DNA from 2 places in the Mycoplana sp. BE70 genome. Region 1 is predicted to be linked to the other one. Evidence: riboswitches for the same ligand, from Rfam matches in the RefSeq annotation. Region 1 holds a riboswitch; the other holds the start of a gene.
What was found. Region 1 has a riboswitch for S-adenosylmethionine ahead of J2Y48_RS01220 (O-succinylhomoserine sulfhydrylase). Riboswitches for the same ligand answer to the same signal wherever they lie in the genome.
Positions count from the first base shown of each region.

Region 2: it holds a riboswitch for S-adenosylmethionine, as region 1 does, so the genes downstream of both, metA (homoserine O-succinyltransferase) here and J2Y48_RS01220 (O-succinylhomoserine sulfhydrylase) in region 1, are expected to answer to the same signal.

Region 1 is NZ_JAVDTM010000001.1:247,603-259,149, reverse strand. Features, by position in the region: gene phoB (phosphate regulon transcriptional regulator PhoB) at 1-316, shown strand, start outside; gene J2Y48_RS01250 (GcrA family cell cycle regulator) at 397-915, opposite strand; gene J2Y48_RS01245 (aspartate aminotransferase family protein) at 1,341-2,534, shown strand; gene argF (ornithine carbamoyltransferase) at 2,570-3,481, shown strand; gene J2Y48_RS01235 (Hsp33 family molecular chaperone) at 3,690-4,679, shown strand; gene J2Y48_RS01230 (nuclear transport factor 2 family protein) at 4,811-5,095, shown strand; gene J2Y48_RS25310 (hypothetical protein) at 5,115-5,261, shown strand; gene apaG (Co2+/Mg2+ efflux protein ApaG) at 5,437-5,829, opposite strand; gene J2Y48_RS01220 (O-succinylhomoserine sulfhydrylase) at 6,055-7,239, opposite strand; SAM riboswitch at 7,284-7,362, opposite strand; gene J2Y48_RS01215 (2'-deoxycytidine 5'-triphosphate deaminase) at 7,436-8,533, shown strand; gene J2Y48_RS01210 (calcium-binding protein) at 8,734-10,701, shown strand; gene J2Y48_RS01205 (HlyD family type I secretion periplasmic adaptor subunit) at 10,735-11,547, opposite strand, start outside.
Region 2 is NZ_JAVDTM010000002.1:251,422-262,968, reverse strand. Features, by position in the region: gene J2Y48_RS04630 (amino acid ABC transporter permease) at 1-100, shown strand, start outside; gene J2Y48_RS04625 (amino acid ABC transporter permease) at 114-767, shown strand; gene J2Y48_RS04620 (amino acid ABC transporter ATP-binding protein) at 760-1,482, shown strand; gene J2Y48_RS04615 (FAD-binding oxidoreductase) at 1,490-2,740, shown strand; gene J2Y48_RS04610 (aconitase X) at 2,756-4,447, shown strand; gene J2Y48_RS04605 (trans-3-hydroxy-L-proline dehydratase) at 4,623-5,654, opposite strand; gene J2Y48_RS04600 (GntR family transcriptional regulator) at 5,921-6,586, shown strand; gene J2Y48_RS04595 (NAD(P)-dependent oxidoreductase) at 6,607-7,494, opposite strand; gene J2Y48_RS04590 (VWA domain-containing protein) at 7,645-8,829, opposite strand; gene J2Y48_RS04585 (GNAT family N-acetyltransferase) at 8,835-9,284, opposite strand; gene metA (homoserine O-succinyltransferase) at 9,289-10,212, opposite strand; SAM riboswitch at 10,270-10,347, opposite strand; gene J2Y48_RS04575 (MoxR family ATPase) at 10,396-11,235, opposite strand; gene J2Y48_RS04570 (beta-ketoacyl-ACP reductase) at 11,362-11,547, opposite strand, start outside.

The DNA.
Region 1 (11,547 bases):
CCGGCCGGAAGTGGTCTCGACGCTGCTGAAGTGCGGCGATATCGAACTCGACCGCGAGACGCACCGCGTCCATCGCCGGACGCGCGAGGTGCGCCTCGGTCCGACGGAATTCCGCCTGCTCGAGTTCTTCATGACCTCTCCCGGGCGCGTCTTTTCGCGCTCGCAGCTGCTCGACGGCGTCTGGGGACATGACATCTATGTCGACGAGCGCACGGTCGATGTGCATGTCGGCCGGCTGCGCAAGGCGCTGAACTTCTCCAACATGCAGGACGTCATCCGCACTGTGCGCGGGGCCGGCTATTCGCTGGAGGCCTGATCGGCTGGAAACAATCGGAAACGAAAAACGGGCCCCGCGGGGCCCGTTTGCAATTCTGTCTTTTTCCAGCGTGTCGCCGGTTACCGCATGCGCCGACGTTCGGCCGACGGCTGGTAAGCCAGGCGCTGATGGAAGAGGCAGTAGGGCGAGTTGTCCGGGGACTCGTTGCCGCAGAAGTGAAAATCGTCGGTCAGCGGGTCGCCGTTCGGCCACTTGCAAGTGCGCTCGGTGAGTTCCGTCAGTTCCAGCCGGCGCGACATCGGCAAGACGACGTTCGTGTCGATCCGCGCGAGCGGCGCGTCGTCGTACTCAAACGCGACTTCTTCCTTGACGACGGTCGCGCCTGCCGGGCGGGCGACGGTGCGGGTCACGACGCGCGGGGCGAAGTTCGAGGGGCGCGGCGCGGCGGCCGGCCGCTTGGCCCGTGTCGCCGTCGGCGTGCCGCCGGCTTTAGCGCGACCGGGAAGGGCGAGGCGGTGCACCTTGCCGATGACCGCGTTGCGGCTGACGCCGCCGAGTTGTGCTGCGATCTGGCTGGCGCTCAGTCCTTCGGACCAGAGCTTCTTAAGCTTCTCGACCCTCTCGTCTGTCCAGTTCATCCTATCGCCTCCATTCCAGCGTTCGCTACCGGGAATCCGTCGCCAATGCCCCGGATGGCTCCGGAGCACGGAACGCCTTGATACTGTGGGTGACTAGTTCCGCCGCATGCAGTCTAGCAATTGACTTTTAACCTACTGACAGGGGGACTCTGTGACAAGACTCGCCCGATTCAGGCCGAATCGATTTTCCAGTTTTCCCCAACTTGCTAGTTTGGTGTGACTGCCCGGCGACACTTTCCGCGCGCAAGTCGGGTCCGTCTCCGCGACCAATTGAGGTGGAACGGATGGAAGCTACTTTTATTGACATCGACCGCCGAAATGCTGATAGTGCCGCGGCCGCCGTAGGGCGGCATTTTTCATTTTTCCACACGGAAAGCTCAAGACGGGAATGGATTTCCGCATCCGCTGCGAAGGAGATACGCGCCATGGCTGATGCCACGCCGCTTTACGAGACCTATCTGCGTGCGCCGCTGCGCTTCGAGCGCGGCGAAGGCGTCTGGCTGATCGCGGAAGACGGCTCGCGCTATCTCGACTTTGCCGCCGGCGTTGCGGTCAATTCGCTTGGCCATGCCCATCCACAACTGGTCGACAGCCTCAAGAGCCAGGCCGACAAGGTCTGGCACGTTTCGAACCTCTACGAGGTGCCGGGACAGGAAACGCTTGGTAAGCGGCTGATCGACGCGACGTTCGCCGACAAGGTGTTCTTCACCAATTCCGGCGCAGAGGCGCTGGAGTGCGCAATCAAGACGGCGCGGCGCTATCATTTCGCCAAGGGCCATCCTGGCAAGTTTCACGTCATCACCTTCGAGGGGGCCTTCCATGGCCGGACGCTGGCGACGATCGCCGCCGGCGGCCAGGAGAAGTACCTCGAAGGCTTCGGACCCAAGGCGCCCGGTTTCTATCAGGTGCCCTTCGGCGACATCGCGGCCGTAAAGGCCGCGATAACGGAAGAGACGGCGGCAATCCTGATCGAGCCGGTACAGGGCGAAGGCGGCATCCGCGTCGTGTCGAACGAGTTCCTGCGGGAACTGCGCGCGCTCTGCGACGAATACGGGCTGCTGCTCGTGCTTGACGAGGTGCAGTCCGGCGTCGGCCGGACCGGCAAGCTGTTTGCCCATGAATGGGCCGGCGTCACGCCGGACATCATGGCGGTCGCGAAAGGCATCGGCGGCGGCTTTCCCCTCGGCGCCTGCCTGGCGACGGCGGAGGCTGCGGCCGGAATGGTCGCGGGCACGCACGGCTCGACCTATGGCGGCAATCCGCTGGCCATGGCCGTCGGCAATGCGGTCCTGGACGTCGTGCTGGAAAAGGGGTTCCTGGAACATGTTCGCGACGTGGCGCTGGTGCTGCGTCAGGGCCTGGCCTCGCTGGCGGACCGCTTTCCGGATATCATCGAGGATGTCCGCGGCGAGGGCCTGATGCTCGGCATCAAGGCCAGGGTTCCCTCGGCCGACCTGCTCAAGGCGGTTCGCGCGGAACACATGCTGCTCGTCCCGGCCGGTGACAACGTGCTGCGGCTGCTGCCGCCGCTGGTCACGACGGCCGAAGAGGCGCGCGAGGGGCTGGCACGGATCGAACGGGCGGCGGAGAAACTGAGCGCCGAGAAGAAGCAGGCCTGAGGCGATGCCGAGGCTCAAACAGCAGGACTGACAGCATGGCCAGACACTTCCTCGACCTCTCCGCCATGACGGCCGAGAATCTTCGCACGATCATCGACGACGCCAAGGTGCGAAAGGCGGCGACCAAGGAGGGCACGGCCGACAGGCCGCTCGCCGGCAAGATGCTGGCGATGATCTTCGAGAAGCCCTCCACTCGCACCCGGGTCTCGTTCGACGTCGGCATGCGCCAGCTCGGCGGCGAGACGCTGTTTCTGTCCGGCACCGAGATGCAGCTCGGCCGCGCCGAGACGATCGGCGATACGGCGAAGGTGTTGTCGCGCTATGTCGACGCGATCATGATCCGCACGACCGATCATGCGCGCCTGCTGGAGATGGCCGAGCATGCGACCGTGCCGGTGATTAACGCGCTGACGGACCTGACGCACCCCTGCCAGATCATGGCCGACATCATGACCTTCGAGGAGCATCGCGGACCGGTCAAGGGACGGACGATCGCCTGGACCGGGGACGGCAACAACGTGCTGCATTCCTTCGTCGAGGGTGCGGCCCGCTTCGGCTACCGCATGAACATGGCCGTGCCGCTTGGCTCCGAGCCGGAGGACAAGATCCTCAACTGGGCGCGCAACAATGGCGGCGAGATCATGCTCTGCCACGACGCCGATCGGGCCGTCGCCGGCGTTGACTGCGTCGTTACCGACTGCTGGGTTTCCATGAACCAGGAGCACCGCGCCCGTGGCCACAACATCTTCCAGCCCTTCCAGGTGAACGAGGCGCTGATGCAGAAGGCCGACAAGGACGCGCTCTTCATGCACTGCCTGCCTGCGCACCGCGGCGAGGAAGTCACCGACGAGGTGATCGACGGACCGCGGTCGGTCGTCTTCGACGAGGCGGAGAACCGCCTGCATGCGCAGAAGTCCATCCTTGCCTGGTGCCTGAACGCCATTTGACCGGCCGTTCACGCCCTATTGAAATCGGCTTTTCGCGCCACGATCTATGGCGCGAACCCCGATGTTGCAGCGGCGCCGCTGGCGTCGCATCCGCCGGATGTGAGATCATTCCGACGGCGAAAGCGCAGAATCACTGAAGAACGCAGCCGTCGCAGGCAGATGTGGCCAGCATCCCGCCGGACGGCCGATGGCGTTGAAGGAGCGAAATATGGCCCAGCCAGCCCCGATACTTGGCGAACTCGATTTTGCCGGCGACGACCACGTCGTGCCGTTCCAGGTGGAAGGCCTGGACGTGCGCGGCCGCGCGGTCCAGCTTGGGCCGTTGCTCGACGCGATCCTCGAGCGGCACGACTACCCGCAACCCGTCGCGCGCCTTCTGGCCGAGGCGATCGTGCTGACGGTCCTGCTCGGCACGTCGCTGAAGTTCGAGGGCAAGTTGATCCTGCAAACGAAGAGCGACGGCCCGGTCGATCTGCTCGTCGCGGACTTTTCCAGCCCCGAGAACGTGCGCGCCTATGCCCGGTTCGACGCCGACGCGCTGGAGGAAGCGGTACAGTCCGGCAAGGTCGCCCCGCACGAGTTGCTCGGCAAGGGTATCCTTGCCTTCACCATCGACCAGGGCGCCCACATGCAGCGGTACCAGGGCATCGTCGCGCTCGATGGCCACACGCTCGAGGAGATCGCCGGGGTCTATTTCCGCCAGTCGGAACAGATTCCGACGCGGGTCCGCCTCGGCGTGGCCGAACTGTTCGATCGCGATGAGAACGGCAAAGCCCGTCACCGCTGGCGTGCGGGCGGCATGGTTGCGCAGTTTCTGCCGGAGTCGCCGGAGCGCATGCGCCAGGCGGATCTGCCGGGCGGAGACGGCGAGGAAGTCGGCCACAGTGTCGCTGAGGACGACAAGTGGTCCGAAGCCCGATCGCTCGTCGAGACGATCGATGCCGACGAGCTGACGGATCCGAATGTCGGAACCGAGCGGCTGTTGTTCCGGCTTTTCCATGAGCGCGGCGTGCGGGTCTACCCGCCACAGGCGGTGTTCGACCGCTGTTCCTGTTCGCGCGACAAGCTCAAGGCGGTTCTGTCGGGCCTGTCGCCGGACGAGGTCGAGCATACGGCGACCGACGGCCATATCGCGGCAACATGCGAATTCTGTTCGACGACGTACCGCTTCGAGGTTGGCGAAGTCACCGCCGCCTGACGCATACGATCCTGTTGCAAAGGCGGACGCCGGCCCAGGCGTCCGCTTTTGTGTTAGAATTGCGCGCACGCTGGACAGTACGATCGCGGTGACCGCTTCGTCCGGCCGCCACGCTCGTTGAGGAGCAGGCCATGATCCGCGCATTTGCCTTTCTCGTGCCGATGACAATGATGGCGGCCGATATGCCGGTGGCGAACTCGGACGCCGACAAGCAGCAGATTCTGAAGAATGACGAGGCCTGGCTGAACGCCGTCGCGACAAAGGACCCGAAGGCCATCGCTGCGTTCTATGCCGAAGACGGATCGATCCTGGCGCCGGGCATGCCGATTGCCAAGGGACGAGACGCAGTCGAGGCCGCCTGGAAGGGCCTGGTCGGCATGAAGGACTTCCCTCACCTTTTCGCCCTCCCTTGTTGAGGTCGCCCAGTCGGGCGACATCGCCTATGAGATCGGAACGTACGAACTCGGATACTCGACCGACAAGCCCGTTGACGAAAAGGGAAAGTACGTGGTCGTCTGGAAGAAGGCCGGCGACGACTGGAAGGTGATGGCCGACATCTTCAACAGCGACGGCGCGATCTAGAGCCTTTCCGGGTTAGATTGAAGCATTCTGTTGGCTGAAACGGGCCGCCTGATCGACCGGTCGGCTTGGCCGTAGCACATGGCTACGACACGCGCCGACCGGTCGACCATCCGACTCCGTTTGAGCCAACAGAATGCTTCAATCTAACCCGGAAAGGCTCTAGGCGCCGGGGCTTTCAGTTCAGGGTGCGGCTCTGGCCCGGCGCATCAAGCGAGAAGGCGGGGATGGTGACCTCGAACGCTTCGCCGCTCGTCGTTTCCATCTGGTAATGGCCGAACATGACACCGGATGGCGTGTCGAGCGGGCAGCCGGAGGAGTACTCGTACGTATCCCCCGGTCCCAGCACCGGTTGTTCGCCAACCACGCCGGGACCGCTGACCTCGTCAACGAGCCCGTTCTGGTCGGTGATGTGCCAATAGCGCGTCATCAGCCTGACCGTCGCATCGGAATGGTTGGCGATGACGATGCGGTATCCCCAGACATAGCGGCTGTCGTCCGGGTCGGATTGCTCCTCCAGGAAGTAGGGCTCGACAGTGACCTCGATATCGCGGGTAAGCGCTCTGTACATTCCAAGGCCTTAGGCTGATTGCTCTCGAACGGGTTGCGGCGAACCATGCACGCAGGTGCATCGCATCTGCGCTTTGGCATTTGCGGCAGCACGCTCACCGCTATCCATTGGTTGGCACGTTCTCGACGATCCGATCAAGACAATTGTCGATCGTCAAGCGGCGTTGGCTGCCCCTGGGCGCAAAAAAAAAGCAGCGCACGGCCGGCATGCGCTGCTTTGTCGGGTTCAGGATTTCACCTTCTCCAGCGCCTGGGCGAAGTCGGCGAGCAGGTCCTCGCTGTCCTCGATGCCCGCGGAGAAGCGGACGGTGCCGGGCGAAATGCCGAGTTCGGCGCGGGCCTCGTCGGTCAGGTTCTTGTGCGTCGTCGTTCCCGGATGTGTGATCAGGCTCTTTGCGTCGCCGAGATTGTTGGAGATCTCGACGATCTCGAGCGCGTTCTGCAGCGCGAAGGCGGCTTCCTTGCCACCCTTGAGCTCGATGCAGATCAGCGTGGAGCCGCCGGACATCTGCCTGGCGATGATGTCGGCCTGCGGGTGATCCTTGCGACCGGGGTAGATGACGCGGGCAACCTTCGGGTGATCGGCGAGAAGGTCGGCAATGCGCGAAGCGTTTTCGGTCTGCTGCTTGACGCGCAGCGGCAGCGTTTCGATCCCCTTCAGCAGCGTCCAGGCGTTGAACGGCGACATGGCGGGACCGGTGTGGCGGAAGTAGTCCTGCAGGCTTTCCTCGATCCACTCCTTGTCGGACAGCACGATGCCGCCGAGGCAGCGGCCCTGGCCGTCAATGTGCTTGGTGGCCGAGTAGACGACCACATGGGCGCCGAGCTCAAGCGGCTTCTGGAACAGCGGGGTGGCGAAGACGTTGTCGACGACGACCTTGGCGCCGATCTGGTTTGCGAGCTTGGCCACGCCGGCGATGTCGACCACTTCGAGGGTCGGGTTCGTCGGGCTTTCGAGGAAGAAGACCTTCGTGTTCTTCCTGACCGCCTTTTCCCAGTTGGCGAGATCGCGCCCGTCGACGAGCGTACACTCGACGCCGTATTTCGGCGCCAGCGTCTCGACCACCCAACGGCAGGAGCCGAACAGGGCGCGGGCGGCGACGATATGGTCGCCGGCCTTCACCTGGCAGAGGATCGCGGCAGCAACCGCCGCCATGCCGGATGCCATGGCGCGGCCTTCCTCGGCGCCTTCGAGCAGGCATATGCGCCGCTCGAACATGTCGTTCGTCGGGCTGCCGTAGCGGGCGTAGATGAAGCCCTCTGTCTCACCCTTGAAGCGAGCCTCGGCGGCTTCCGCGGTCTCGTAGACGAAACCCTGGGTCAGGAAGATGGCTTCGGAGGTTTCGGCGTGCTGCGAACGGGTGGTGCCGCCATGGACGAGTTGGGTTGCCGGGCGCCAGGACTTGCTCATGATGATTGCCTTCCAAAACAAAAAAACCGGCCGCGAAAAGCAGGCCGGTTGGACACCCGGCCTTTTTAGCTACTTGTTTAACGTGGCTGCAAGCCGACCGGCCAAATCACCACGGGATATCCGCTCCATACTGCGAGGCGGTGCTTGCGTCAATTGCCGGCATTTGGTTTTGTCGGCCAGTTTAAAGGAACGGTCTATGGTACGTGCAACGGGAATTCTGGCGGATCGCGCCATCAAGGGGCTGTTCGACAACAACAGGCTGGTAAGCGAGGCCGCGCTGGACCGCGACCAGATTCAGCCGGCGAGCCTCGATCTGCGCCTGGGCTCGAAGGCCTTCCGCGTCCGCGCCAGTTTCCTGCCCGGGCCCGCCCATCTGGTCGCCGACAAGCTCGACCGGCTGAAGCTGCATGTGATCGACCTTACCGACGGCGCCGTACTGGAGACGGGCTGCGTCTATATCGTGCCGCTGATGGAAAGCCTCGACCTGCCGGAGGAACTGTCCGCTTCCACCAACCCGAAAAGTTCGACCGGTCGGCTCGACATTTTCACCCGCGTCATCACCGATCGGGCGCAGGAATTCGACAAGATCCCGGCCGGATACAAGGGGCCGCTCTATCTCGAGATCTCGCCCCGGACCTTCCCGATCGTCGTGCGGCGCGGTTCGCGCCTCTCTCAGATCCGCTTTCGCAGCGGCAATGCGCTGCTGACAGACGCCGAGCTACTGGCCCTGCACGCATCCGACACGCTGGTGGCGAGCGACACGCCGAACGTCTCGGGCGGCGGTATTGCGCTATCAATCGACCTGGTGGGCACCGGGCCGGAGGGCCTCGTCGGCTATCGCGGCAAGCACCACACGGCCGTCGTCGACGTCGACAAGAAGAACCAGCACGACGTGTTCGATTTCTGGGAGCCGCTGTTCAGCCGCGGCCGCAACGAACTGATCCTCGATCCGGATGAATTCTACATCCTTGTCTCGCGCGAGGCGGTGCACGTGCCGCCGCTCTATGCCGCCGAAATGACACCGTTCGATCCGCTCGTCGGCGAGTTCCGCGTCCACTATGCCGGCTTCTTCGATCCCGGCTTTGGACACGCCGCCGCCGGCGGCTCGGGCAGCCGGGCGGTGCTGGAAGTGCGCAGCCATGAGGTGCCCTTCATCCTCGAACACGGGCAGATCGTCGGGCGTCTCGTCTACGAGCGCATGCTCGAGCTTCCCGAAAGCCTCTACGGCACCGGACTGGGCTCCAACTACCAGGCGCAGGGCCTGAAGCTGTCGAAGCATTTCCGCACCAGCTGAGCCGGGCGCTCACTGCGACCCGATCGAATGAATCCCGACGCGCGCCGGCCGCAGCTTCGCCGCCGCCGCTCGTTCGGCATCCTCTCTCAATTTCACGTTAGCTGTTTCCTTGGTGACAACCAGTTGTCTCGCTTAGCGCTAGCAACCGAAGCCAGGCCGCCGTTGCGGCATCGGACCGAGCCGTGATGGAGGAAACTCAAATGGCGGTTCACCTTATCAAGGAAGACTCGACCACACCCGTGACAGCCTCGGTTGCCAGTGGTGTCTGGCTGGTACGGGAGGGTGTCACGCTTGCAACCGCGCCCGACGGCTCGGCCTACCGCGGCGCGATCGACGCCAGCGCCAAGGCGAACAGCCGCGTATTCAATGTCGAAGGAAACGTTTTCGCGGACTGGGGGCCTGGCATCTATCTGGGTGAGGGGATCGACAGCAAGATCGGGGTCGGGGACACAGGATCGATCACGAGTTCGACGACGGCGATCATCGCCTGGGCACCAAAGTTGGAGGCCACGGTGAGAATGCAGAACGATGGCGAGATTTACGGCTCCACCGACGGTATCTATGTCGTCTTGACGCAATTCGACCTCACCAACAACGGGACAATCGGGGGAGGCTATACTGCAGTCGTTGCCAGATCGGACGTCACCTATATCGCCAACAGTGGGGTCATAAATGGTGTCGTCGCCGCTTATGGGGACGGAGTGGGCAAGGCTGCGATCAACAACACAGGTACTATCAATGGTCGGCTCGAGGTGCTCACGAATGCGGCACAGGTCAACACGATCTTCAATTCCGGCACGATTGCCGCGCACGACAAGCTGGGCGGTAGTCAGAACGCGGTAATCGGTGGCCTTGCCGCCGAACAGGTGGTCAACACCGGTACGATAAGAGGGGACCTGGACCTCGGTGGAGGGGCGGACACCTTCTCCAACTCCGGTTTCGTTCAGGGCAACATTTCCTTCCAGGCTGGCGACGATGCGCTGACGCTCAATAACGGCGGCGTCATCGACGGCAATGTGGACATGGGAGAGGGCAACGACCGCATCAACCTGATCGGCGGATCGATCACCGGCACCGTGTCGGGCGGTCAGGGAAATGACTACTACGTCATCCGCAACGCAGACGCCGTTTTGACTGAAACAGCGGATCAAGGCGTCGATACCGTCGAAACCCGCACCACCTGGTATTTGGACGACAACTTCGAAAACCTCGTGCTCGCCGGCAACGCGAGCGTCGAGGGGCACGGCAATGAGCTTGCCAATGCATTGACCGGCAACATCGCCTCCAACCGGCTGTTCGGCTACGAGGGCGACGACGTGCTCGATGGCGGAAAGGGGGCCGACCGGCTCGACGGCGGTGCCGGCAACGACACCTATATCGTCGACAACGCGGGAGATGTCGTTATCGAAAGAGCGGGTGCGGGCAGGGACACCGTCAAATCCACCGTCAGCTTGGTGCTTTCGGCGAACGTCGAAAACCTGATCCTTGGCGGAACCGGCGCGCTGAACGGCACCGGCAACGCCCTCGCCAACACACTGACCGGCAATGCCGGCAAGAACGTCCTGAACGGCGGTACCGGCAAGGACACGCTGGTTGGCGGTGCCGGCAACGACACCTACATCACCGATGGCGGCGACACGATCAAGGAGGATGCGAATGGAGGCGTCGACCTCGTCAAGAGTTCCGTCACGCTCACGCTCGGTGCAAACCTCGAAAACCTGACGCTGACCGGTACCAAAAACATTGGCGGCACCGGCAACGCGCTCGACAACGTTCTGGTCGGCAACGCCGGAAAGAACGTTCTGAACGGAGGCGCGGGTGCCGACACTCTGACCGGGGGGCGTGGCAGTGACACTTTCGTCTTCAACTCCGCCCTGAGCAGCAAGAATATCGACAAAATCAGCGACTTCGACACGAAGTCCGACATCATCCATCTGGACGACGCGATCTTCCGCGGCTTGAAGGCCGGTGCTTTGTCAGCCGATGCCTTCCGGATCGGAACTGCCGCTGCCGATGCCAGCGACCGCATCATCTACAACGATGCGACCGGGGCGCTGTTCTTCGATCGCGATGGTTCCGGATCCGCCTACAAGGCCGTGCAGTTCGCCGACCTGTCAGCGGGTCTGAAAAGTGCGGGCATCGCTTATAGCGACTTCTTCGTCATTTAGCGTAGGGATCACTGCAGTGCCTCGGCAAGGCTATCAAGGCTCCCGGATGGCGCCGTCGAGCCCGCGCAGCAGCGGATAGAGGAAATAGGAGATCACGGTTCGGCGACCGACCTTGATCTCGGCCGAGACCGTCATGCCCGGCAGGAGTCGGATCGGCTCACCGTCGGAGTGGAGTTGCATGTCGGTCAGCGGCACCCGGGCCTTGAAGTAGGGAGCAGGCGATTGTCCCGTGGTCGCTTCCTGCTGGGTCGGGTTGAAGGCGTCGCGGCTAATCGTGCGGATCGTCCCGGAAGCTGTTCCGTACTTCTGGAACGGATAGGCGTCGAGCTTGATCCGGGCTTCGCTGTCGACTGCGACGCGCGCGATGTCGCGGGAGTTGACCGAGACCTCCGCTTCGAGCGGGACGTTGAGGGGGACGAGCGTCACGATCGGCTCGGCCTCGCGGACCACCGAGCCGACCGAGCGCTGGGCCAGGTCGAGGACGACGGCGTCGGCCGGCGCCGTCAGCGTGATCATCTCGCGCCTCAGTTCCATTTTCTTCAATTCGTCGGCGGCGGTGTCGCGCTGGTTGCGTAGCTCGACCAGTTGTTCCATCGACGCCCTGCGAAAGTCCTCGACAAAAGCCTGCCGGTCGGCTCGCAGTTTCGCCAGCGTGTGATCGGCTTCCGCCGCCTTGCCGCGCAACGCCGACAGGCTCGTCTCGACATCAAGCCGCGCGTCACGCGCGCCAAGGAAGTTGATCAGCGATCCGCTGTCCTTCCGGTAGAGCGACTCGCGCGCCCCTTCGATGCGATTGAGATTGTCGCGCCGGTTCGTCAGCACCGTCTGCTGATCCTTGCTGGAGGA
Region 2 (11,547 bases), on a different contig from region 1:
CTTCGAGTTCTTCGCTTTGGCCGCGGTGATCTACTACGTCATCGCCAAGGCCGTCACGCTGGGCGCCCGGGCGTTTGCCTCGCGCATGTTCCGCTACTAAGGAGAGGTGAGTGATGTTTGATACTGCCCTCACCTGGGGTGACCTGGCCTTCCTCGCGCAGGGCGCGGGGATGACGCTGGCGGTCACCGCCATCTCGGTCGCCGCCGGCACTGTGCTCGGGGTCCTATGCGGGGTGATCCGCTTCCAGTTCGGGCCTTACTGGTCCGCACCGTTGACCTTCGTGCTCGACGTGTTCCGATCCGTGCCGCTGCTGATCCAGCTCGTGCTCGGCAATGCCTTCCAGTCGATCGCCAAGCTCGGCTGGCCTCCGTTCACGACCTCCTGCGTGGTGCTGTCGCTCTATACGGCCGCCTACTGCACCGAGATCGTCCGCGGCGGCATGTCGTCGGTGCCGGTGACCACCCGGCGCGCGGCCCGCTCGCTCGGCATGACCTGGTGGCAGGACATGCGCTACATCGTGGCGCCGCTCGCCACCCGCGTCTCGCTGCCGGCCTGGATCGGCCTGGCGCTCAGCGTGATGAAGGACTCCGCGCTCGTGCTCTGGCTCGGCCTGATCGAGCTGCTGCGCGCCTCGCAGATCCTCGTCACCCGCCTGCAGGAGCCGCTGTTCATCCTGCTGATCTGCGGCGCCATCTACTTCATCATCAGCTTCCCCATCGCCCGGCTCGGCGGGTATCTCGAGAAACGGTGGTCTCCCAATGATTGAGATTGAAAACGTCCGCAAATCCTTCGGCGAGCTGGAGGTTCTGAAGGGAATCAACCTGACCGTCAACAAGGGCGAAGTGCTGACCGTCATCGGCGGCTCCGGCTCCGGCAAGTCGACGCTGCTCACCTGCATCAACGGCCTGGAGCCGATCGATGCCGGCCGGATCGTCATCGACGGCACCGACGTTCATGCCAAGGGCACCGACCTGAACAAGCTGCGCCAGAAGGTGGGCATCGTGTTCCAGCAGTGGAACGCCTTCCCGCATCTGACCGTGCTCGAAAACGTCATGCTCGCGCCGCGCAAGGTCCTCGGTCTGTCGAAGGCCGAGGCTGAGGCCGTCGCCGTCCGGCAGTTGACCCATGTCGGTCTCGCCGAAAAGCTGTCGGTCTATCCGAACCGCATGTCGGGCGGCCAGCAGCAACGCATGGCGATTGCCCGGGCGCTGGCCATGTCGCCGGAATACATGCTGTTCGACGAAGTGACCTCGGCGCTCGACCCGATGCTGGTCGGCGAGGTTCTCGATACGCTGCGGATGCTGGCATCCGAAGGCATGACGATGATCTGCGTCACCCACGAGATGAAGTTCGCGCGCGAGGTTTCCGACCGCGTCGCCTTCTTCCATCAGGGTATCATGGCCGAGATTGCTCCGCCGGAGCAGTTGTTCGACGCGCCGCAGCACGCCGAGACAAAGAAGTTCCTGGCTGCGACGCATTGAGGGCATGATGAAAGAGCAGGGTCAGGCCGATGTGATCGTCATCGGCGCGGGTGTCGTTGGCCTTTCCGCGGCAATCGCCGCGCAGGCGCGGGGGTTGTCGGTCGTCGTCCTGGATCGCGAAGGCCCCGCGGCCGGCGCCTCGGCGGGCAATGCCGGAGCCTTCGCGTTCACCGATATCCTGCCGCTCGCCTCGCCGGGCATCCTGATGAAGGCGCCGAAGTGGCTGCTCGACCCGCTCGGGCCGCTGACGGTGCCGCCTTCCTATGCTCTGCAGATCGCACCCTGGATGTTCCGCTTCTGGCGGGCCTGTGCACCTGGGCGCGTCGCGGCCTCGACCAAGGCGCAGACGGCGCTGATGGATCTGTCGAAGGCGGAGCTGGAGCCCTTCCTGCAGCAGACCGGCACCCTGCCGATGCTGCGCAAGGAGGGCAACCTCCAAGTCTATGAGAGCGAGGCCGAACTCAAGGCCTCGTTGCCCGGCTGGAAGGCACGGGCCGAGCACGGGATCGAGTTCCGCCACATGAAGGTGGAGGAAATGGCTGTGATCCAGCCTGGCCTCGCGCCGCGCTTCACCCATGGGACCTTCACGCCGGGCTGGTACTCGATTGCCGATCCGAAGCTCTTCACGCTCGCACTTGCCGATCATTTCCGCGCCATGGGCGGCGTGATCGAGCGGGCAGGCGTAACGGCCCTGCGCCCGGTCGCGGACAGAGTTGAAATCCAGACGGACGACGGCGGCACGCGCCGGGCAGCGAAGGTGGTGCTGTCGGCAGGTGCGTTCTCGCACAAGATCGCCAAGTCGCTCGGCGAGAGCATCCCGCTGGAGACCGAGCGCGGCTACAACACCACGCTTCCCGCCGACGCCTTCGACCTGCGCACGCAGGTCACCTTCGGCGGCCACGGTTTCGTCGTCACGCGCCTGTCGACCGGTATCCGCGTCGGCGGTGCGGTGGAACTTGGGGGCCTGAAGCTGCCGCCGAACTTCCGCCGGTCCGAGGCGATGCTCAAGAAGGCGCAGGCGTTCCTGCCCGGGCTGAAGCCGCAGGGCGGCGAGCAATGGATGGGCTTCCGCCCCTCGATGCCTGACAGCCTGCCGGCTATCGGCCGCGCCCGGGCAACGCCAAGCGTGATCTTCGCCTTCGGGCACGGCCATCTTGGCCTGACCCAATCGGCGGGCACGGCGCGGATTGTCGCCGACCTGTTGACCGATCAGGCCCCCGCCATCGACCTTGCTTCTTTCTCGCCTCAACGTTTCTGAGAGAGGGACCCCCGAATGAATTCGCAGACGCCCGCCCAAAGCATTCTTGGCGGCGTGGCCGAAGGCCCCGTCGTGGTATCAGCGGAAGCATTGAGCTTCTGGGGTGGGGTTGACCCGGCGACCGGCTCCGTCATCGACGTCCATCATCCTCTGCATGGCCAGTGTCTGACCGGCGGCATCCTGATGATGCCGTCGAGCCGTGGCTCCTGTACCGGATCGGGCGTGCTGCTCGACCTCGTGCTCACCGGACGGGCGCCGGCCGCGCTGGTGTTCTCCGAGGCCGAGGACGTGTTGACCCTTGGCGCGCTGATCGCATCGGAAATGTTCGGCAAGCCGCTGCCGGTCCTGCGTCTTTCGCCGGACGCTTTTGCGGCGTTGTCGCGCGCATCGACGGCGCGGATCAGCAATGGCATGATCGAGGCCGAAGGCCTGACGATTCCGGTCAGCCCGCCGGGCGCCGCGGCGCTCGACCTGACCGAAGACGACCGCGCGATGCTCGAAGGGAGGCAGGGCGTGGCGGTCCAGCAGGCGATGCGCATCATCTGCGCCATGGCGGCGCAGCAGGGCGCGCGCAGCCTCGTGGACGTAACGCAGGGCCATATTGACGGCTGCATCTACGCCAGTCCCGCGAACCTGACCTTTGCCGAGAAGATGGCCGACATGGGTGCACAGGTCCGTGTGCCGACGACGATGAATGCCATTTCCGTCGATCGCGCCAACTGGCAGGCGCAGGGTGTTCCGCATGCGTTCGGCGATCCGGCGGCGCGCCTTGCCGATGCCTATGTGCGCATGGGGTGTCGGCCGACCTTCACCTGTTCGCCCTATCTGCTCGACAGCGCACCGCAAGCGGGCGAATCGATCGCCTGGGCCGAATCCAATGCGGTGATCTTCGCCAATACCGTGCTCGGCGCGCGCACGGCGAAGCACCCCGATTTCCTCGATCTCTGCATTGCGCTGACCGGGCGGGCGCCGCTGTCGGGCGTCTATCTCGACGAGCACCGCAAGGCGCAGCGCGTCATCGACGTGGAGTTGCCGGAGGGCGTGGACGATGCATTCTGGCCGCTGATCGGCTATCTCGCTGGCCGGGCTGCTCCGGACCGGATCCCGCTGTTGCGCGGGCTTGCTTCCGCGCAGCCGTCGCGGGACGACCTCAAGGCACTTTGCGCCGCCTTCGGCACCACCTCCGCCGCGCCGATGCTGCATGTCGAGGGCGTGACGCCGGAGGCCGAGGGTGCGGTGGCCGACAATGCCGACCGCGTGACCATCAGTCGTTCCGATATGGCAGCCGCCTGGAGGCTCTTGAACGAGGGGCCTGAAGAGGTAGAGCTTGTCGCCATCGGCAGCCCGCATGCTTCGCTGGAGGAATGCCGCGCGCTGGCCGATGTGCTTGCCGGCAAAAGATGCCACGCGGGCGTCGCGGTGATCGTCACGGCCGGAAACCAGGTCATCGCCGATGCGAAGCGCGACGGCACCTTCGCCCGACTGCAGGACTGCGGCGTACAGGTGTTGCCCGATCTCTGCTGGTGCTCGATCTCCGAACCGGTGTTTCCGACGCGCACCAAAGCGGTGATGACCAATTCGGGCAAATACGCCCATTATGGCCCCGGCCTTTCCGGCCGCGCGGTGCGGTTTGGCAGCCTTGCTGACTGTGTGGTGGCCGCCCAATCCGGCAAGGTCCCCGTCAGGCTGCCGGAATGGCTGGCCTGACGCCAACCTGGTCAAACGACGCATAAAGCGCGTCGCGGTGTTTCAGATCCGCCAGACGCGCTTTCGTTCTTGCTTTTCACGTGTCCCGTTTCGCGGCCCTGGGGCTGCTCGAGAGATCGCCTCGCGACCGCTATGCGGCGCCGCGCCTTAGCCGCGCGGCGCCGCACAAAGTGGATTACTGCTTGCGTGGCCAGGTGTCGGCGAGGCGGTAGCCGGTCGGCCACGGATCGTCCGGATCGAGCATCACCTGGCTGGTGCCGGTGATCCAGGCCCGGCCGGAGATTTCCGGCACGATCGCCGGGCGGCCGCCGACGGTGGTCTCGCCGACGATGCGGCAGTCGAAGCGCGAATCGATGATCGAATAGCCCGAGAAGCCCTGGCCGACCTTGATCTGGCCGCGGGCATGCAGCACGGCCATCCGCGCCGAGCAGCCGGTGCCGGTCGGCGAACGGTCGAGCTTTGCAGGCTGGATGACGACGGTGTTGCGGCCATGCAGTGCGCCATCGCGTTCCTCCACGGGCAGCGTCAGCTGGCAAAAGGAGATGTGGCTCCACTCCGGATTTTCCGGATGGGTGAAGCCGAGCTGCTCGTTGGCGGCCTTGGTGATGCGGATGCCGGTCTCGGCCAGCTCGCGGGCTTCGTCCGGCGTTACGGAGAAACCAAGCGCGCGGGCATCGGTGATCACGAAACTGTCGCCGCCATAGGCCGTGTCGACCGTCAGCGTCCCAAGACCTTCCACCTCAAGCTTTGCATCGAGCTTGTCGGCAAAGGACGGTACGTTGGTGACCGTGATCCGCTCCGCCTTGCCGTTGCGGCAGGTGGCGACCACGTCCACCAATCCGCCCGGCGCTTCCAGCACCATGCGCGTTTCCGGCTCGACCATCGGCACGATGCCGCTGTCGAGCAGCACCGTCGACACGCAGATCGAATTCGAACCGGACATCGGCGGCGTGTCCTCCGGCTCCATGATGATGAAGCCCATCGTCGCGCGCGGGTCCTTCGGCGGCACCAGCAGGTTGATGTGACGGAAGACGCCGCCGCGCGGCTCGTTCAGCACGAAGTTGCGCAGGCCCTGGTCCTCCGCGATGAACCGGCGCTGCTCCCACACGGTCTTGCCGGGCGGTGGTGCGACGCCGCCGACGATGACGTCGCCGACTTCGCCTTCGGCGTGACAGGAAACGATGTGGATGACCTTGCTACTGCGCATACCTCATACTCCCTCATTGCGGCGCGCCCCAACTTCACATGCATCTTTCATGAGATCGGTGACGCTCTTGAGATTCGTGCCGGCTCGGCCGATCGTCTGTCCGGGCCAGCGGAAATCACTCATAGAAATATTGGATCCAATATACAATATGAAAAGAAGCAAAACCTCCGGCCGCCTGCGCTCTGTTGCCCGCGTGCCGGATTGGACCTATGACCGAACAGCGGCAGCCGCAGACGCTGCCCGTTCGCAAACCGGGATTTTGACACATGAAGCTCGATGCCGTCGATGTCAGGCAAGCCGCGTCAGCGGCCGATATCGTCTATGAGGCGCTGCGCAAGGCCATCGTTGAGGGCGATCTCGGCGAAGGCGAGAATCTCCGGCAGGACCAGATCGCGCAGATGTTCAACACAAGCCGCATCCCCGTGCGCGAGGCATTGTCCCGGCTCGAACAACAGGGCCTGATTACGACGCAACGCTACAAGGGCGCAGTGGTCGCCGGCCTGTCGATCGAGGAAATCGAGGAGATCTTCGAATTCCGTGCCATGCTCGAGGCAGAGGTCATGCGTCTGGCCGTGCCCAACATGGATCGGCGGATGCTCGACATCGCTCGGGCCTATTGCGAGGAGTTCGGGCGGGAGCCCGACCCCGGCAAATGGGGCGAGACCAACCGCCTGTTTCACTACAGCCTCTACGAGGCCGCCGGCCGGCCCTACTATCTGCAGATTGTCCGTGGCTCGCTTGATCGCATTGATCGGTATCTGCGGGCACAGCTCACTTTGACCGACGGCGTGCAGCGGGCCAAGCGCGAGCATGAGGCGATCCTCGAGGCATGCGCTGCGGGGGATGCCGAACTTGCCTCCCGACTGACGCGCGACCACGTGCTGGATGCCGGGCGCTCGCTCGTCATCTTTCTGCGCGGGGAGAGGGCCTGACCGGAGTGCCCCAGCTTCGACTACTTCAGGCCGTTCGCCGCGCCGACGAAATCCGACAGCATCGGCACGTAGTCGTCGCCGCGGCCGGCGTTGACGGCGAGGGCGAATGAATTGCGCACGGCCGCTCCGACGGGATTGGCAACGCCCTCGGCGTTGGCGAAGGCGGCCAGATAGCTCATGTCCTTGAAACCGTTGCGGATCGCAAACTTGTGCGCGTTCGGGTCGCGCTCCAGAACCCAGCGGAAGAAAGTCTGGTAGAAACCGCAATCCATCCGTCCGCCACGGATGACGCTGTCGAAGGTTTCCGGCGTCAGCCCCGCCTTGCGGCCAAGCATGAGGGCTTCCGAATAGAGCGCGGCATAGCCCATCGACAGGAAATTGTTCAGAAGTTTCATCGTGTGGCCGGTGCCCGTCGGTCCGGTATGGATGACGCGGCCGGCGAAACAGTCGAGGATCGGACGGACCCGGGCAACGTCGGCATCGGTCCCACCGACCATCACGTCAAGCGTGCCGGCGGCGGCATCGGCCGGCGTGCGGCCAAGCGGCGCGTCGATGAGCGTAGTCCCCTTCACTGCGAGCCTTGCTGCAAGCGACGTGGTCACGGACGGGTCCGAGGTGGAGCAATCGATGATCGTGAGAGGGCGGCCGGCAGCGGCAATGCCCTCGTCCCCCTCGACGACCGCCAGCACTTCGGGCGATCCGGTCACGCAAAGAACGATGGTGTCGCAGTGTTCCGCCATCTCGCGCGGCGACTTCGCCTCGGTCGCTCCCTTCGCGACCAGGGCCTCGAGCGGCGCGCGGTTGCGATGCGCCATGCCCACCAGCGGATAACCTTTGGCCAGAATGTTTGCCGCCATGCCCTGACCCATGAACCCAAGTCCGATGAAGCCCACTGCCTGCGTTGTCATGGTCGTCTTCCTTTGCCGTCCGGGGTACCGCCAGCATAGCAGCCTGTGTAGCCGAAGCGTAGGATTGATGCGCACCTCGACGATGCCAGCGCGCTACGGCAGCAGCGGGTTACGACTTCATTGAGATGCTGGCGGAACTGCTTCCGGCGGTCAGCGCGACAGTTCCTTCGTCGCCGATTGCAACCCGGCAAGGGTCAGGGGGAACATGCGGCCGTGCATCAGGCGGCCGATCAGGTCGGTCGACTGGGTGTAGCGCCAGTGCTCCTGGTGCACCGGATTGAGCCAGATCGCCCGGGGGAAATGCTCGGTGATGCGGGTCAGCCAGACCGCGCCGGCCTCCTTGTTCCAGTGCTCGACGGAGCCGCCTGGATGGGTGATCTCATACGGGCTCATTGCCGCATCGCCGACGAAGATCACGCGATAGTCGTTGCCGTAGGTGCGGATCAGCTCAAGCGTCGGCGTGACGTCGGTGCGCCGGCGGCGGCTGTCTTTCCAGACGCCTTCGTAGACGCAGTTGTGAAAGTAGAAATGCTCCAGGTGCCGGAACTCGGCACGTGCCGCCGAGAAGAGCTCCTCGACGGTGCGGACATGCGATTCCATCGAGCCGCCGGCGTCGAAGAACATCAGCAGCTTCACCGCATTGCGCCGCTCGGGCCGGGTGACGACGTCGATGTAGCCGTGCTGGGCGGTGGAGTGGATCGTGCCGGGCAGGTCGAGTTCGTCCACGGCACCCTCGCGCACCCAGCGCCGCAGCCGTTTCAGCGCGACCTTGATGTTGCGGGTGCCGAGTTCAACGCTGTCGTCGTAGTCCTTGAATTCGCGCCGGTCCCAGACTTTGACGGCCCGGCGGTGCCGGGAGGCGTGGCCGATGCGAACGCCTTCCGGATTGTAGCCGAACGCGCCGAAAGGAGAGGTGCCGGCCGTGCCGATCCACTTCGAGCCGCCCTGGTGGCGTCCCTTCTGCTCGGCTAGGCGCTGGCGCAGGGTCTCCATGAGCTTGTCGAAGCCGCCGAGGCTCTCGATCAGGCGTTTCTCCTCATCCGTGAGGTATCGCTCGGCCAGCTTTTGCAACCACGCTTCGGGAATTCTCGCGTCGATTCTGTCAAGTGCCGCGCCCGACACGGCTTCGAGCCCCTTGAAGGTCTCGGCAAAGACCCGGTCGAACCGGTCGATGAAGCGTTCGTCCTTCACCAGCGCGCTGCGGGCAAGATAGTAGAAGGCCTCGACGTCGAAGTCGGCAATGCCTGCTTCCATGCCTTCCAGCAGCGACAGGAACTCCCGCAGGGTGACGGGAACCTTCGCGGTCCTCAGCGCGAGGAAGAACGGGATGAACATGGCGGTCAGAGGTTCTTCTGGTAGATGATGAACGGCGTCTTGTCGGCGATGCGGTCATAGAGACGGCGCGCGGTCGCGTTGAATTCCTGTGTCATCCAGTAGACTTCCGGCGTGCCCGCATCGGCAGCCTTCGCATAGACCGCCTCGATCAGCGCCTTGCCGATGCCGGTGCCGCGCACTTCCGGATCGGCGTAGAGATCCTGCAGGTAGCAGACATTGTTGGTCGTCCAGCACGAGCGATGGAAGAGATAGTGGGCGAGGCCGACAGGCTTGCCGTCGAGGACGGCCAGCAGGCCGGCGAACTCGTTGGCGCCGCCACCGGTCAGCCGTGCGAAGGTCGATCGGTAGATTTCTTCCGGGAGCACGGTCTCGTAGAAGGCGAGGTAGGCCGTCCACAAACGGCGCCACGCGGCCTCGTCGTCAGCTGCAACAGGTCTGATCACGAGGCCGGTCATCTGCTTATCCTTCCTTGCCAATCTTCTCCAGATCATACGGTGTTGTCTGGTACATCTCGTTGATCCAGTTGCCGAACAGCAGATGCGCATGGCTGCGCCAGCGGTTCAAGGGGGGGATCGCCGGGTCGTTGTGCGGGAAATAGTTCCTCGGCATCTTGATCGGTACGCCGGCGTTCACATCACGGAAATACTCGTCGGCAAGTGAGGTTGAATCGTATTCGACGTGATTGAAGACGTAGAGCCGCTTGCCGGCCTTCTCCTGCACGTAACAGACGCCCGTCTCGTCCGATTCCATCAGGATCTCGAGGCCCGGTCGCTGGCGGATGTCTTCGGAGCGCACCTCGGTCCAGCGCGAGACGGGGATCTGGAAATCGTCCGAAAATCCGTTGAGGAAGACGGAGGAGGGATTGCGATTGTGATGGCGGAAGACACCGAATGCCTTTTCGTCGAGCGTAAACTTCGGCACGCCGTGAAAGTGATAGATCGCCGCCATCGCGCCCCAGCAGACATTCAGCGTCGAATGGACGTTCGTCTCGGTCCAGTCGAAGATCTGCTTCATCTCGTCCCAGTAGGTGACATCCTCGTAGTCGAGCGTCTCGATCGGCGCACCGGTGATGATGAAGCCGTCGAACTTGCGGTGCTTGATATCCTCCCACGTGTCGTAGAAGGCGAGGAGATGTTCTTCCGACGTGTTCTTCGCCCTGTGGCCGCCGATGCGCACCAGCGACAGCTCCACCTGCAGCGGCGACGCGCCGACCAGCCGCGCCATCTGGATCTCGGTCTTGATCTTGTTCGGCATGAGGTTCAGGAGTCCGATCTGCAAGGGGCGGATGTCCTGGCGGACAGCCACCGTCTCGGTCATCACCCGCACGCCCTCGTGAACGAGGGTCTCGAAAGCAGGCAGCGTATCGGGAATCTTGATGGGCATGGCTTCACTCGATCAAACAAAAAAACCGGCGGCGACAAAATCGCAACCGGTCCGGGAAGGTCTCTTCTCGCGGCCCTTTAGCGACTTGTTTTACGTGGCTGCAAGCCGGCCGGCCAAATCACCACGGGACATATCCTAAATAGCGCCAGTCCGCCTCGGAATCAATCGGCGATGCCGGAATGGCTAACCGTCGCGCCGCGCCATGAAGGCCAGGCGTTCGAACAGGTGCACATCCTGCTCATTCTTGAGCAGGGCTCCGTAGAGCTTAGGCAGCATCGTTTTCGGATCGGTGCGCAGGTCGGCAGGCTCCACCTCGTCGGCCACCAGCAGCCGGATCCAGTCGAGGGCTTCGGACGTGGAAGGCCTTTTCTTCAGTCCGGGCGTTTCGCGGATATCGAAGAAGGTGGAAAGTGCGGCCGAAAGCAGCGCCTTGCGGATGCCGGGATAGTGGACTTCGACGATGCGGGAAAGCGTGTCCTGGTCGGGGAAGCGGATGTAGTGGAAGAAGCAGCGGCGCAGGAAGGCGTCCGGCAGTTCCTTCTCGTTGTTTGAGGTGATGATGACGATCGGGCGGTTCGCCGCGGCAACGGTCTCGCTCGTCTCGTAGACATGGAATTCCATGCGGTCGAGTTCCTGCAGGAGGTCGTTGGGAAACTCGATGTCGGCCTTGTCGATCTCGTCGATCAGCAGAACGGTTTTCCTCGGCGCCTCGAAGGCCTGCCAGAGCTTGCCCTTGCGGATGTAGTTGCGCACGTCGTTGATGCGCTCGTCGCCGAGCTGGCTGTCGCGAAGACGCGAGACGACGTCATATTCGTAGAGGCCCTGCTGGGCCTTCGTCGTCGATTTCACGTTCCATTCGATGAGGTCGAGGCCGAGGGCCGTCGCAACCTGGCGGGCGAGTTCGGTCTTGCCGGTGCCAGGCTCGCCCTTGACGAGCAGTGGCCGCTCCAACCGGATCGCCGCATTGACGGCAACCATCAGATCCTTGTCGGCGACGTAGTCGGCTGTTCCGGTAAACTGCATGCCTCTGCCCCTACTGCTGTACTGCAGAGCCGTCTAAGGGATGGCGGCAGGTCCGTAAAGGGTAGATGGCGGAACGCTGCTCGCCATCGGCAGACGGCGAGCAGCTATAGCACAGCGATCCGTGGCTCAGACCACGAACTGCCCGCCGTTGGCCGAGATCGTCGAACCGGTAATGAAGCCCGCATCATCGGAAGCGAGGAAGAGGACGCATCGAGCGATCTCCTCGGGTTCGCCCAACCGCCCGACGGGGATCTGCGGGATGATGCGCTCGTTCAGGACTTTTTCCGGCACGGCGCGGACCATCTCCGTGCC